Regions from separate parts of the Rossellomorea sp. H136 genome, predicted to be linked through region 1. Evidence: riboswitches for the same ligand, from Rfam matches in the RefSeq annotation. Region 1 holds a riboswitch; each other region holds the start of a gene.

Region 1 (4,401 bases):
CACCATGATGAACTATTGGCTCAGTAAAGGAGTCAGCGGTTTCCGCATGGACGTGATCGATTTAATCGGAAAAGAAATCGACCGAAAAGTTCTGACAGATGGTCCAATGCTCCATGATTATTTACAGGAGATGAATGCAAAGGTTCTTTCCAAATATCCTACAGTCACGGTCGGTGAGACCCCTTCCGCTACTCCTGAAACCGCTCAACTATATACAGGAAAAGGCCGGAATGAACTTGACATGGTGTTTACCTTTCAACACATGTCCCTGGACGAAATAGAAGGGGAAGGAAAATGGGCCTTAAAGGAAATGGATTTACTTGAGTTGAAAAATGTGTTGAGTGAGTGGCAGACGTCACTCTTTCAAAAGGGGTGGAACAGTTTATACTGGAATAACCATGACCAGCCCCGTATCGTATCCAGATGGGGAAATGATAATGAATTTCGGGTGGAATCAGCCAAGATGCTGGCAACGGTCCTTCATATGATGCAGGGGACACCTTATATCTATCAAGGTGAAGAAATCGGGATGACCAATACCGAATTTAACGATATCTCACAATATCGTGACATTGAGACAATTAATTATTATAAAGAAAAAACATCTGCAGGTGTCTCCCAAAAGGATATTATGAAATCAATCCGGACAAAAGGAAGAGATAATGCGAGAACTCCTTTTCAATGGAATGACGATGTTCATGGTGGATTTACAGAGGGAACTCCCTGGATTGATGTGAATTCGAACTATAAAGAAATAAACGCTGAACAAGCCATGAAGGATAGGGACTCTATCTTTTATCACTATCAGAAGCTCATTTCACTCAGGAAACAAATGGAGATCATCGTTTATGGAGAGTATGAGCTATTATTGGAAGACCATCCTGAAATCATGGCATATACAAGAAAATGGGCAAATCAGACCCTGCTTGTAGTGGCAAATTTCTATGGGGGAAATCCTGACTTTCTTTTACCTGAAAAGATCGGTGGTACTCATGCCGAGATCATCATCAGCAACTATCCCAATACTAATCGACCATCAGAGTTGCACACTCTTCGTCCCTATGAAGCGATTGTGTACTTAATAGAAGAATAACCCAATAAATCGAAGCGCTTTCATGTATAATGGACAAAGAAAACACTTTAGAAGGATGCCTTCATTTATAGAAGCAATAGGATGTGAACTTATGGCAACCATCAAAGATGTGGCTAAGCTGTCCGGTGTCGCCGTTTCAACCGCTTCATACGCATTGAACAACAGTAAAAAAGTCAGCGAAGGAACCAGACAAAAAGTTTTAGCTGCAGCAAAACAATTGAATTACCAAAAAAACGGGCTTGCTTCAGATTTGAAACGGACAAGCACCAATACGATCGCCTTGATTCTGAGCGATTTATCAGGGCCTTTTTACTCAGAACTGATCAAGGGCGTACAGGACGTTACAACCACAAACGGATATGATCTGATCGCATGCAGTTCCATAGGAGGAGTGCAATCGACTGCCGTTAAATTCTTAAAGGAAAAACGTGTCGATGGCGTCATCATACTTGCCCATAATATCAATGATGAGACGATCCTTGAGTCTGCAAGGGAAGGCTTCCCCATCGTAGTTCTGGACAGGAGCATAAAAAGTGATTACGTCACTCAGATAGAAGTCGATAACGTTCACGGAGCCTTTGTGGCAACGGAACACTTGATTGAAAACGGGAGTCGTGACATTGCCTATATCAGCGGACCATATAACTCCCATGACAATGAGCTGCGTTTTCAAGGATTTCGGGAGGCTCTCGGGAAACACAATATCGAGTACAAATCAAAATGGAAAGTATCAGGGGGGTTCACTCGTGAAGGAGGCTATCAGGCCACCAAAATGCTGATCGCCCAGAGAGATGTCCCACACGCCATCTTCTACGCAAATGATGAAATGGCCATCGGTGGCTTACAAGCACTAAACGAAAAAAACATTTCAGTACCTGGAGACATTTCTATCATTGGTTTTGATGATATTCAACTGTCAGAATACGTTTCACCTCCCTTAACGACCATGAGGCAGCCAAAGTATGAAGCAGGTGCACTGGCTGTTCATCTTATCTTTCAAATGCTCTTAAAGGAAGAGGTCGACTCTTACTACAAGCTGACAACCGAGCTTGTGGAGCGGGAATCTGTGAAGAGGCGTTGATTGGACAGGGTTACCCGGTCCTTACCGAGTAGTGGGAGGGAGCGGGTTTTTCTGTTATATGAATACATTGAGGTGCTGACCAAAAAATATTTCCTTGATATGCAAGCGAAGATAGCGCTTACATAAACATCCATGCAAATTACCCTATTGACATCGCCACCAATCCCCAGTATTATCCTCTATAAGATGAAAATTTAGAAAATTACATACTTTCAATTATCCAGAGTGACCGAGGGATCAGGCCCTATGACGTCCGGCAACCTCCAGTATTAGTATTGGAACGGTGCCAATTCCTGCAGAATGATTTCATTCTGAGAGATAAGTCGAGATAAACAGGCGATGCTTCTTTCAGTTGAAAGAGGCATTTTTTTATTGGACTAAAAAAGGGGTGTGCACATTGATCGAGATTCGGAATTTGGTGAAAACGTACAAAACAAAAAAGCAAACGGTGGTCGGTGTCGATAACGTTTCCGTAAAAATTGAAAAAGGTGAGATCTTTGGAATCGTCGGATACAGTGGAGCGGGGAAGAGTTCACTCATTCGCTGCTTAAATCTATTAGAAACCCCTACATCAGGAGAAATTATCATTGATGGACAGGATTTTACGAAGCTCACGTCTAAACAACTAAGACTAGCCCGTCAAAAAACGAGCATGATCTTTCAGCATTTTCACTTGATCAAATCCAAAACGGTTTTTGACAATCTGGCTTTTGCTTTGAAAGCGGCTAGTGTGCCAAAATCGAAAATCAAGCCCAGGGTCGTCGAGCTCCTTAAGATGGTTGGTCTTTCTGATAAAGCGGACGCCTACCCGGCTCAGCTTAGCGGAGGACAAAAGCAGAGAGTCGGGATTGCAAGGGCCCTGGCGAATAACCCATCGGTTTTACTTTGCGATGAAGCGACATCGGCACTCGATCCGAATACGACGAAATCGATTTTGAAGCTATTGAAAAAAATCAACAAAGAACTGGGTTTGACGATCGTGCTCATTACCCACGAGATGGAAGTGGTGAAGGAAATCTGTGACCGGATGGCCGTGATGCAGGATGGAAAGATCGTAGAGGAAGGTCCGGTATACGACCTGTTTGCCGAACCGAAACAGCCTTTAACGAAGCAATTCATTGAAACGATCCTTCAATTTGAACTCCCGCCACACCTCGTGGAATCAAGAAAAGGAAAGCTGATCAAAATCCAATTCAAAGGATCGATCGCAGAAGAAAGCGTCGTTTCAGAAGTGTTCCAGAAATACAAAGTGCAAGGCAATATCCTTCACGGCAAGATTGAATATATTCAGGAAGTGCCACTCGGGATTTTTATCATGGAACTGATCGGCTCCCATGACGAAATCGAAGCCGCAATCCGGTATATCACGCTGAAGACACAGAGCTTGGAGGTGCTTGAGAATGCTGCCTGATTCATTGACTGCGATTTTACCAGAATTGAATAAAGCCTTTTTTGAAACAATATATATGGTGGGGATTTCACTGGGAGTTGCGATTTTAGTGGGATTACCGCTAGGGATTCTTCTTTTCGTAACAGACAAAGGCTTGTTTTTACAAAATAGTTTGATCAAAAAGGTCGTTGGATTTGTCGTCAATATGGTGCGGTCGGTTCCGTTCATCATTTTATTAGTCGCACTCTTACCATTAACCAAATTATTGACCGGTACCACGATCGGACCGACGGCAGCCTCCGTATCACTTTCTGTTGCGGGAATTCCGTTTTTTGCGAGAATGGTAGAAACATCATTGCGTGAGATTGATAAAGGTGTCATCGAAGCTTCGGTTTCAGTGGGAGCAAGCCCTTGGATGATCATTAAGGACGTATTGCTACCGGAAGCTCGTCCAGCAGTGATTCAAGCTATCACGATTACAACGATCAGTTTAGTCGCCTATTCAGCCATGGCCGGCATCGTCGGTGGAGGGGGAGTCGGGGACCTGGCGATACGCTTCGGGTACTATCGATATGACAACACGGTGATGATCACGACCGTCGTCATCTTAATATGTTTAGTTCAGTTCATCCAATATACGGGTGATGTGTTTGCACGATTAGTCGATAAACGATAACTACTTTAGGGGGAACAACAAGTGAAAAAGTGGATTTTATTCGTAGCATTAGCGGTAACAATGAACATTCTTGCAGCTTGCGGAGGGGACGAAGCAAGTTCAAGCGGGGAAGATAAAAAAGAGGTAACCATCGGAGCGACATCCGGACCGTACAGTGATAT
Region 2 (4,401 bases), 700 kb from region 1:
AAAATGATGACAGTCACGATCATGACGGATGTTTCAAATCGCTGATATCCGTAAGCAATGGCCAGATCCCCGAGGCCACCGCCACCGACTGCCCCGGCCATGGCCGATGCACCGACAAGGCCGATGGTCGCGATCGTGATATTCAGGACCAATGTACTCAATGCTTCCGGAATGAGGATCCCAAAAATGATCTGCCACGGCCCGGCCCCCATGGACTCCGCCGCTTCAATGACACCCGGTTCCACTTCAAGGAGCGAGCTCTCTACCAGTCTTGCAATATACGGTGCCGCAAATACGACAAGCGGCACGACCGCTGCCGCCGTTCCGATCGATGTGCCTACTACCAATCTTGTAAAGGGGATGATGGCCACCATCAAGATGATGAACGGGATCGAACGAAACACGTTGATGATGCTGCTCAATACGGAAAAGACGACTTTATTTTCAAGTAAGTGCCCCTTCCGCGTGACCACGACGATGATGCCGAGGGGAAGCCCAATCAACGTTGCAAACAGGAGGGAGAATGACACCATCGCAACGGTATCCCATGTCGCTTCTATAATTCTTGGCCAGAATAATTCCCAGTTAACTTGCACGCTTCTCCACCTCGCTTACGAATAATCTGTTCTTCCAATAATCCAGGATCTCTTCCGTTTCTTTCTTGCTGCCAATGATCTGTACGATGAGATTCCCGAACGGCTTGCCCTGGAGTTCCGTAATCTGGCCGAATAATACATTGATATGGGCATTGAATTTCTTTGCCGTTTCGGAAAGGATCGGCGTACCCGTCGAATCACCCTTGAAAATGAGGCGGCAGATGCGCCCTTCTTTGCTGTCATTCAATTTGTCGAGAACCGATGCCGGCAGCTGATCATTCATGACACTCTTCACAAAATTTTTCGTCGTCGGGGTCTGCGGGTTGGAAAAGATATCAAAGACGCTTCCCTCTTCAACGATTTCTCCATTTTCCATGACAGCGACCTTATCACAGATTTCCCGGATGACCCCCATTTCGTGGGTGATCATCACAATCGTAATACCATACTCAGCATTGATTCTCTTTAATAAGTTCAAAATCGATTCCGTCGTCTGAGGATCAAGTGCGGATGTTGCTTCATCGCAGAGCAGAATCGAAGGCGATGTCGCCAGGGCTCTTGCTATCCCCACCCTTTGCTTCTGCCCTCCTGACAGTTGATCCGGATAATGCTTCGCTTTATCTTCAAGTCCGACAAACGCGAGCAACTCCCTTACTCTCTCGCTGATTTTTTCTTTTGGCCATTTTGCAAGTTTCAGAGGATAAGCGATATTCCCTGCCACCGTCCGGGATTGAAATAGATTAAAATGCTGAAAAATCATCCCGATGCGGTGCCGCTCTTTCCTCAGATCGATTGCCGACTGATCTTTCAGGCTGCGCCCCTCTATGAAAATATCACCCGACGATGGTTTCTCTAAAAAATTGAGACAGCGTACAAGCGTGCTTTTTCCCGCTCCGCTGAATCCGATCACACCATAAATCTCTCCCCTCTTCACTTCGAAGGAAACATTCTTCAAAGCGGTGAATGGGCCATCCTTTGTCTCAAATACTTTCGTAACATTCTGAACTCTGATCATACAGGACTTGCTCCTTTCGCTATGTATTCTTCTTGAAGCCTGTGTTTGAAGGACATGGCTGAAAATAAAAAGTGCCCCCCTTCATAAGAAGAGAGGCACAAATATGTATATGTCCACTCTTCTCATCTTTCAAGTCATATGACTTGATGGAATTGGCACGGTATTCATAAGAACCCGTTGCCGAGGTATCGCAGGGCCAGTCCCTCCACCTCTCTGGATAAGAAGATATCGCTTTATTAAGTTAAATTATTTATGATGCGTTTAAGCATTAGGGTTATGGTAAAGGATTTAAATTGGTTTGTCAATCCTGTTTTTGAATTAATTGTATTACGGAGGACTAATCAAATTGGGCACTATAACTAGTCTTCAATTAGTTGTTGAATATTTTACGCTTTTCAAGTAAATCGCTAAGATTCTTCATTCATACTTTACTTCATCGTGAACATTAGTAGTTTACAAGAAAGCCAAGGTTACACCTCTCAACCCCCAAAACAATTATGCTATACTAAAAGAAAAAACAATATTCAGACTATTCAAAGGGGCAAAATACATGAAACCAAACATAATCGACATCGTCCAATCCCAAGTCATCGCTTCCATAAAGGAAGAAAAAGACTTGGAAAAGGCCATACAGTCAAACGCCAACATCGTGTTCATCCTTACCGGCAGTTTGATTACGATGGACGGGTATCTGAAAAAACTGAAGGAAGCCGGTAAAACCACGTTTATTCATATTGATTTCATCGATGGACTGTCCAATACGAAGAGTGCCATTAAATACATAGCAGAAATTTGGAAGCCGGCTGGCATCATTACAACCAGGAGCAACCTGATCAAATATGCAAAAGAAGAAGGCTTAATGACGATCCAGCGCCTTTTTCTTATCGACCGCAATGCCCTTGTCAAAGGAATTGATATCGCACAGAACTGCAAGCCGGATGCCCTTGAAGTCCTTCCTGGTCTTATGCCGTCCGTCATTGATAAACTGACAACAATGACTGCGCTGCCCATCATCGCTGGTGGCCTGATCGGTAATAAGCAGGATATTCTGAATGGACTAAGAGCCGGTGCCCTCGCCATTTCTTCCGGGGATCCGAAACTCTGGAATCTGGATTTTTAACCAAAAAGGGCTCAACCTCTGGGAGAATTCGGTATATTATCGAAGCAAGGTTAGTTGAAAATCTGAGTAAAATAAATGAGGTGTTGTATGTCAGATATTAGTATTAAATTAATAAGTGCAGACAATTGGCGAGAAGCACTTGAACTTTCCGTCCACGATGAACAACTGAAATTCGTTGCATCTATTCATCCTCCCGTCGCTATTGCTCTTGCTAAAGCGTATATAAGACCAGGTGGAAAAATGGTAGAGCCATATGGCATTTACAATCAAAATAAGATGGTAGGCTATTTCAATCTGCATTATACACCAGGCAGTAAAGATGACTACTGGTTGTTTCATTTTTTCATAGATAAAAGATTTCAAAGAACCGGATTGGGCTCAAAAACGTTAAAAGAAGTAATCAAACATATTAAAACCACCAATCATTCTTGTAATCGTTTGAATTTAACGGTTCATCCCGAAAATGAAGCAGGGAGATTATTTTATTTGAAATTTGGTTTTTCAGAAGAAAATATAATGACCTTTGATGAACCCACTTTTTCCATTTTGATATAACATTAAGAAAAGGCACACGAATTCACTTGGAAATCCGTGTGCCTTTTCCTTGGTGATTTTAAATTTCGTAACTGAACTGCATACACTGGAGTTGAGCTCACTTTCACGTTCCCACCTTTTTTTCTGCATCGTCTGTCTTTCTTTTTTTCCTGATCCACGGGAGGCGCACTGACGTGATATCCCTCTCTTCAAAGATATTACCTATCTTGGTAATGATGAAGGTTACCAGTGTTGCGAAGATGACTATAGAATAAAATCCAGCTCCAATGCCGATTCCGATTCCCCCAACGTAAAAAATCATCGCAGCTGAAGTCAGGCCTTTTACCCGCAACCCATCTTTCAGGATCACTCCTGCACCGAGGAATCCGAGTCCCGATACGATTTGCGCTGCCAGACGAAACGGGTCCATTACTTTTCCGCTGTCCGGTAGACTGAGCATCTCCGCACCTTCGATCGAGACGATTGTAATCAATGTACATGCCACCGATACATACGTATATGTTTTTAAACCAGCGGGCTTATTTTTCGATGTCCTGTCCCATCCAATGATGAATCCTAATACAGCACTGACCAAAATCCGGAAATAGATATCATGCTGCCAGAAGAATCCCGATACCTCATTCATGTAATGCGTCATTCCGCCATCCTCCTTAAACTAAAAAGAGACCGCGCCACAAAACGAATGCCTGATTTCTCCACCCCATTGTGAAAAAATCATACAATTCGCTTCATAGGTGATCTCTTCTCCTCTTCCTACCAAGCTTCATTTCTCATAATATTCCTTTTATCATACACCAATCTTTCTTTCATTTCAATGATATATCTAAAAATTCTAAATTTTCTAGAATGGCCATTGCCACCCCCAAGCGCTCATTGTATGATGGAGTTAGTAAGATTATATAGCGGGTAGAGATGAGGAGAACCCTGTGTCAATCGCGTGTACGTTTATCGTGCACTCCATTGCCATGGGGTTCTTTTCATTTATACATAAATAACATTTTAAAGGAGGAAATGAAGTTGAAAAACAGATCAATTAGCAGGTTAGCCCTTCTTGCTTTAGGATTCGTAGGACTATTATTGCTTCATGCTCACAGTGCAAGCGCGAATGAATCCAC
Region 3 (4,401 bases), 550 kb from region 1:
GAGTGAATCGTTGCTGTCGATTTCACGTACATCTGCATTTCTCGTTGCCATATCGATCGTTAACCCTGATGGAAACTTCACCATGGGAGCAATTTTATTTAAACCGTGGGACAAGAGCTCGATCGGTTTTGATGGGGTTGTGACCAAACCTAAACAAGGTGAGGACAAAATCACCCCTGCCAGGTTTACGTGAGTTTCCTGAAGCATACGGACCGCAACAAGTCCCCCCATACTGTGACCAATCATAAATACAGGCAATTCAAATTGATACGCCGCCTGTACCCAATCTTTCACTTCCACTATATAATCATCAAACGAATCAATATGTCCTCTTTGACTTCTCGATGTCATACCCTGACCTGGTAAATCCCCCATGATGACATGGAAGCCTGCTGCACGCCACATTTCAATGAGCCAACCGTACCGACCATGATGCTCCATTGCTCCATGAATGATAACGATGACTGCCTTTGCTTCTTGATCTGTTTCCCATTTCCACATGGCAATTCCTCCTTAATAGTTCTCTATGTGTATAAATTCTGCTACCATTATTATAGTAAATATTATTGAAAGGGGAAGTAAAAAATGCTCTATCCATATCATGATAAAAAACCGATCATCGCTCATTCGGCCTACATTGCCGATTATGTGACCATCTCCGGGGATGTAGAGATCGGTGAAGAGTCCAGCATCTGGTTTAACACCGTCATCAGAGGGGATGTCGCTCCAACGAGAATCGGTAATAAAGTAAATATACAGGATAATTCCATTCTTCATCAGAGTCCAAATAACCCTCTTATTCTTGAAGATGAAGTAACCGTAGGCCACGGAGTGATTTTACATAGCTGCAAAATCCGAAAAAAGGCTTTAATCGGCATGGGGTCGATCATTCTCGATAATGCTGAAATTGGTGAAGGAGCATTTATTGGGGCAGGAAGCCTTGTTCCACAAGGGAAAGTCATTCCTCCCAACACACTGGCATTCGGTCGACCAGCAAAAGTAGTGAGAGAGTTAAATGAACATGATATTAGCGAAATGAAGCGAATTTCGAGAGAATACGCAGAAAAAGGACAATATTATAAAAGCATCAAACCATTTTAATATCCTATACTTGGGATACCCCAACCTTCCTGAGAATACTCATGGAATATTTTCTTGTTTGCGGTTCCCCGTTTCGGATTTATCTGCCATTTTCAAAATATATCTGCCAAAAGTAGGTTTTATCTGCGAAAATCGCGATATACCTGCCCTTCGACACAAAAAAATAAACTTCGCCACCGCCGTCCCATATCGTAAAAAGACCAACACCTTAATAAGTGTTGGTCTCTTCTATCTCTATCTTTCCTTATTCACTCAACGCTTCTGCTTTTAATGCTTCAGCTTTGTTTGTACGCTCCCAAGGAAGATCAATGTCGTTACGGCCAAAGTGTCCGTAAGCTGCTGTCTGCTTATAGATCGGACGGCGAAGGTCCAGCATTTTGATGATTCCTGCAGGACGCAGATCAAAGTTGTTGCGAACAACGTCAATTAGTACGTCTTCTGATACTTTACCTGTTCCAAATGTATCAACGGAGATGGATACCGGTTGAGCAACACCGATCGCATACGCTAATTGAACTTCACATTTTTCAGCAAGTCCTGCTGCCACAATGTTCTTCGCTACATAACGTGCTGCATAGGCTGCTGAACGGTCCACTTTCGTTGCATCTTTACCAGAGAATGCACCGCCACCGTGACGAGCGTACCCACCATATGTGTCAACGATGATTTTACGTCCTGTTAACCCTGCATCACCTTGTGGTCCGCCGATAACGAAACGACCAGTCGGGTTGATGAAGTATTTTGTTTGCTCATCGATCAGTTCTTTCGGTACAACAGGATCGATGACATATTCTTTTAAATTACGTTGGATTTGCTCAAGCGTCACTTCAGGGTGATGCTGAGTTGAGATTACGATCGTGTCGATGCGAACCGGCTTATCGTTTTCATCATATTCAACGGTTACTTGAGTTTTTCCATCCGGACGTAAGTAAGGAAGGATTTCTTCTTTACGAACTTCAGTCAGACGACGGGAAATTTTGTGAGCAAGGGAAATCGGTAGAGGCATAAGTTCTTTCGTTTCATTACAAGCGAATCCAAACATTAACCCCTGGTCACCTGCACCGATTGCATCGATTTCTTCATCCGTCATTTGACCTTCACGAGCTTCAAGTGCCTGATCTACACCTTGAGCGATATCAGCAGATTGCTCATCGATGGATGTTAATACAGCACATGTCTCGGCATCAAAGCCATATTTCGCACGAGTGTAGCCAATTTCACGGATCGTTTCACGAACGATTTTTGGAATATCGACATACGTACTCGTTGTAATTTCACCCGCAACAAGAACAAGACCCGTCGTAACAGACGTTTCACATGCTACACGAGCATTCGGATCATTTGTAAGAATTGCATCAAGAATTGAATCAGAGATTTGGTCACAAATTTTATCTGGATGTCCTTCGGTTACGGACTCAGATGTAAACAGACGACGATTAGTTGACATCAAGGTTCCTCCTTAAGCATAATTGTTAGATTTTTGATCTAACAAAACATTAAACAGATACGGTACTCATTCCCTAAGTAGTATGAAGTAAACATGGTTTTTTTATAAAAAAATCATGCATTATGTGCATTTGATCCACTATAAACAGAAAAAACCCTTCCTCATGATTAAAGCAATAGAGGAAAGGTTTCAGATCATAGCCGCGCCTTTTCTCTCTTATCGTTCAAGGTTCATAGACCTTGCCTCAGTTTAGCACCTTCGCTTAATCGGATCTTTCAGACAGAAAGAATCCATTCACTATTTAGCAGGTTGCTGGGTTTCATAGGGTCTGCTCCCTCCACCAGCTCAGGATAAGAGTATCCGTTCAAGGAACAATAATAACGTTTAGTACAAAGGGTGTCAACTTTTTTTCAAGTGACATGTTTAACCATTCAAGCTTACTCTTATCATGATTCCAACCTATCTTGCCCTCATAAAATAACCTAATTAGGCAATGAGGCTAAACATTATGATATTTTTTTCATATATATAAGAAGATACAAGCTATATTTGGACGAAAAATGTGACAATATGAAGACACATTATAAAAATGAATAAATAGTATAGACTAATGGTTCAATTGTGTTATACTATTTTTGTGAAGCAAACGAGATCATTAAATTTATATAAAGGAAGGGTTCTAATGAATTCAGTGAGCATGTCTAATGAATTAACAGAATTACTTAACGGTCAAAACATTCAGGAACAATTATCTGTTTCCCAACTAGTTGAAAAAGTCCTTCAACGAAATGAAGGCGTTTTAACATCATCAGGTGCAGTCAGAGCAGAAACTGGTAAATACACAGGACGCTCTCCTAAGGATAAATTCATTGTAGAAGAACCATCCACGAAGGATAAGATTGAGTGGGGTTCTGTCAATCAACCAATCTCTTCAGAATCATTCGATAAATTATATACAAAAGTATTAGATTACTTAAAAGAAAAAGAAGAAGTATTTTCATTCAAAGGGTTCGCAGGTGCTGACCCAAAACATAGACTACCGATTCAAGTGATCAACGAATTCGCTTGGCATAATCTTTTCGCTCACCAATTATTCATTCGCCCTACAGGAGAAGAGCTTAAGGGTCATCAATCAGAATTCACCGTCGTTTCTGCGCCGAACTTCAAGGCAGATCCAGCAGTAGACGGAACTCACTCTGAAACATTTATCATTGTATCATTTGAAAGAAGAATTGTCTTAATTGGCGGAACTGAGTATGCAGGTGAAATGAAGAAATCGATTTTCTCTGTTATGAACTACGTCCTTCCAGAATCAGATATCCTTTCCATGCACTGTTCTTCAAATGTGGGACGTGAAGGAGATGTGGCATTGTTCTTCGGTTTATCCGGCACAGGAAAAACGACATTGTCCGCAGATCCAAACCGTCGTTTAATCGGCGATGATGAGCACGGATGGTCTCCAAACGGTGTATTCAATATCGAAGGTGGCTGCTACGCTAAGTGTATCGGTCTGACACGTGAAAAGGAGCCACAAATCTTTGATGCGATCCGTTTCGGTTCTGTCCTTGAAAATGTGGTTCTCGATGACAATTCCCGCATCGCTGATTATGAGGATAACACTTTAACAGAGAATACTCGTGCTGCGTACCCTCTTCAAGCGATGGATAACATCGTTGAACCAAGTGTTGCAGGACATCCAAATACCATTGTATTCTTAACCGCAGATGCATTCGGGGTATTACCTCCAATCAGCAAACTGACGAAAGAACAAGCGATGTATCACTTCTTGAGCGGATATACATCGAAGCTTGCAGGTACTGAGCGCGGAATCACTTCACCACAAGCCACATTCT

The links. Region 1 has a riboswitch for S-adenosylmethionine ahead of ACYH0O_RS22405 (methionine ABC transporter ATP-binding protein). Riboswitches for the same ligand answer to the same signal wherever they lie in the genome.
Region 2: it holds a riboswitch for S-adenosylmethionine, as region 1 does, so the genes downstream of both, ACYH0O_RS19205 (methionine ABC transporter ATP-binding protein) here and ACYH0O_RS22405 (methionine ABC transporter ATP-binding protein) in region 1, are expected to answer to the same signal.
Region 3: it holds a riboswitch for S-adenosylmethionine, as region 1 does, so the genes downstream of both, metK (methionine adenosyltransferase) here and ACYH0O_RS22405 (methionine ABC transporter ATP-binding protein) in region 1, are expected to answer to the same signal.

The regions. Positions count from the first base shown of each region.
Region 1 is NZ_CM166371.1:4,450,033-4,454,433, reverse strand. Features, by position in the region: gene ACYH0O_RS22415 (alpha,alpha-phosphotrehalase) at 1-1,093, shown strand, start outside; gene ACYH0O_RS22410 (LacI family DNA-binding transcriptional regulator) at 1,185-2,174, shown strand; SAM riboswitch class I at 2,388-2,499, shown strand; gene ACYH0O_RS22405 (methionine ABC transporter ATP-binding protein) at 2,572-3,585, shown strand; gene ACYH0O_RS22400 (methionine ABC transporter permease) at 3,575-4,240, shown strand; gene ACYH0O_RS22395 (MetQ/NlpA family ABC transporter substrate-binding protein) at 4,262-4,401, shown strand, end outside.
Region 2 is NZ_CM166371.1:3,749,347-3,753,747, forward strand. Features, by position in the region: gene ACYH0O_RS19200 (methionine ABC transporter permease) at 1-596, opposite strand, end outside; gene ACYH0O_RS19205 (methionine ABC transporter ATP-binding protein) at 586-1,611, opposite strand; SAM riboswitch class I at 1,731-1,835, opposite strand; gene ACYH0O_RS19210 (glycerol-3-phosphate responsive antiterminator) at 2,162-2,731, shown strand; gene ACYH0O_RS19215 (GNAT family N-acetyltransferase) at 2,819-3,286, shown strand; gene ACYH0O_RS19220 (MgtC/SapB family protein) at 3,390-3,911, opposite strand; gene ACYH0O_RS19225 (lamin tail domain-containing protein) at 4,304-4,401, shown strand, end outside.
Region 3 is NZ_CM166371.1:3,900,193-3,904,593, forward strand. Features, by position in the region: gene ACYH0O_RS19870 (alpha/beta hydrolase) at 1-501, opposite strand, end outside; gene ACYH0O_RS19875 (gamma carbonic anhydrase) at 586-1,101, shown strand; gene metK (methionine adenosyltransferase) at 1,346-2,548, opposite strand; SAM riboswitch class I at 2,762-2,905, opposite strand; gene pckA (phosphoenolpyruvate carboxykinase (ATP)) at 3,231-4,401, shown strand, end outside.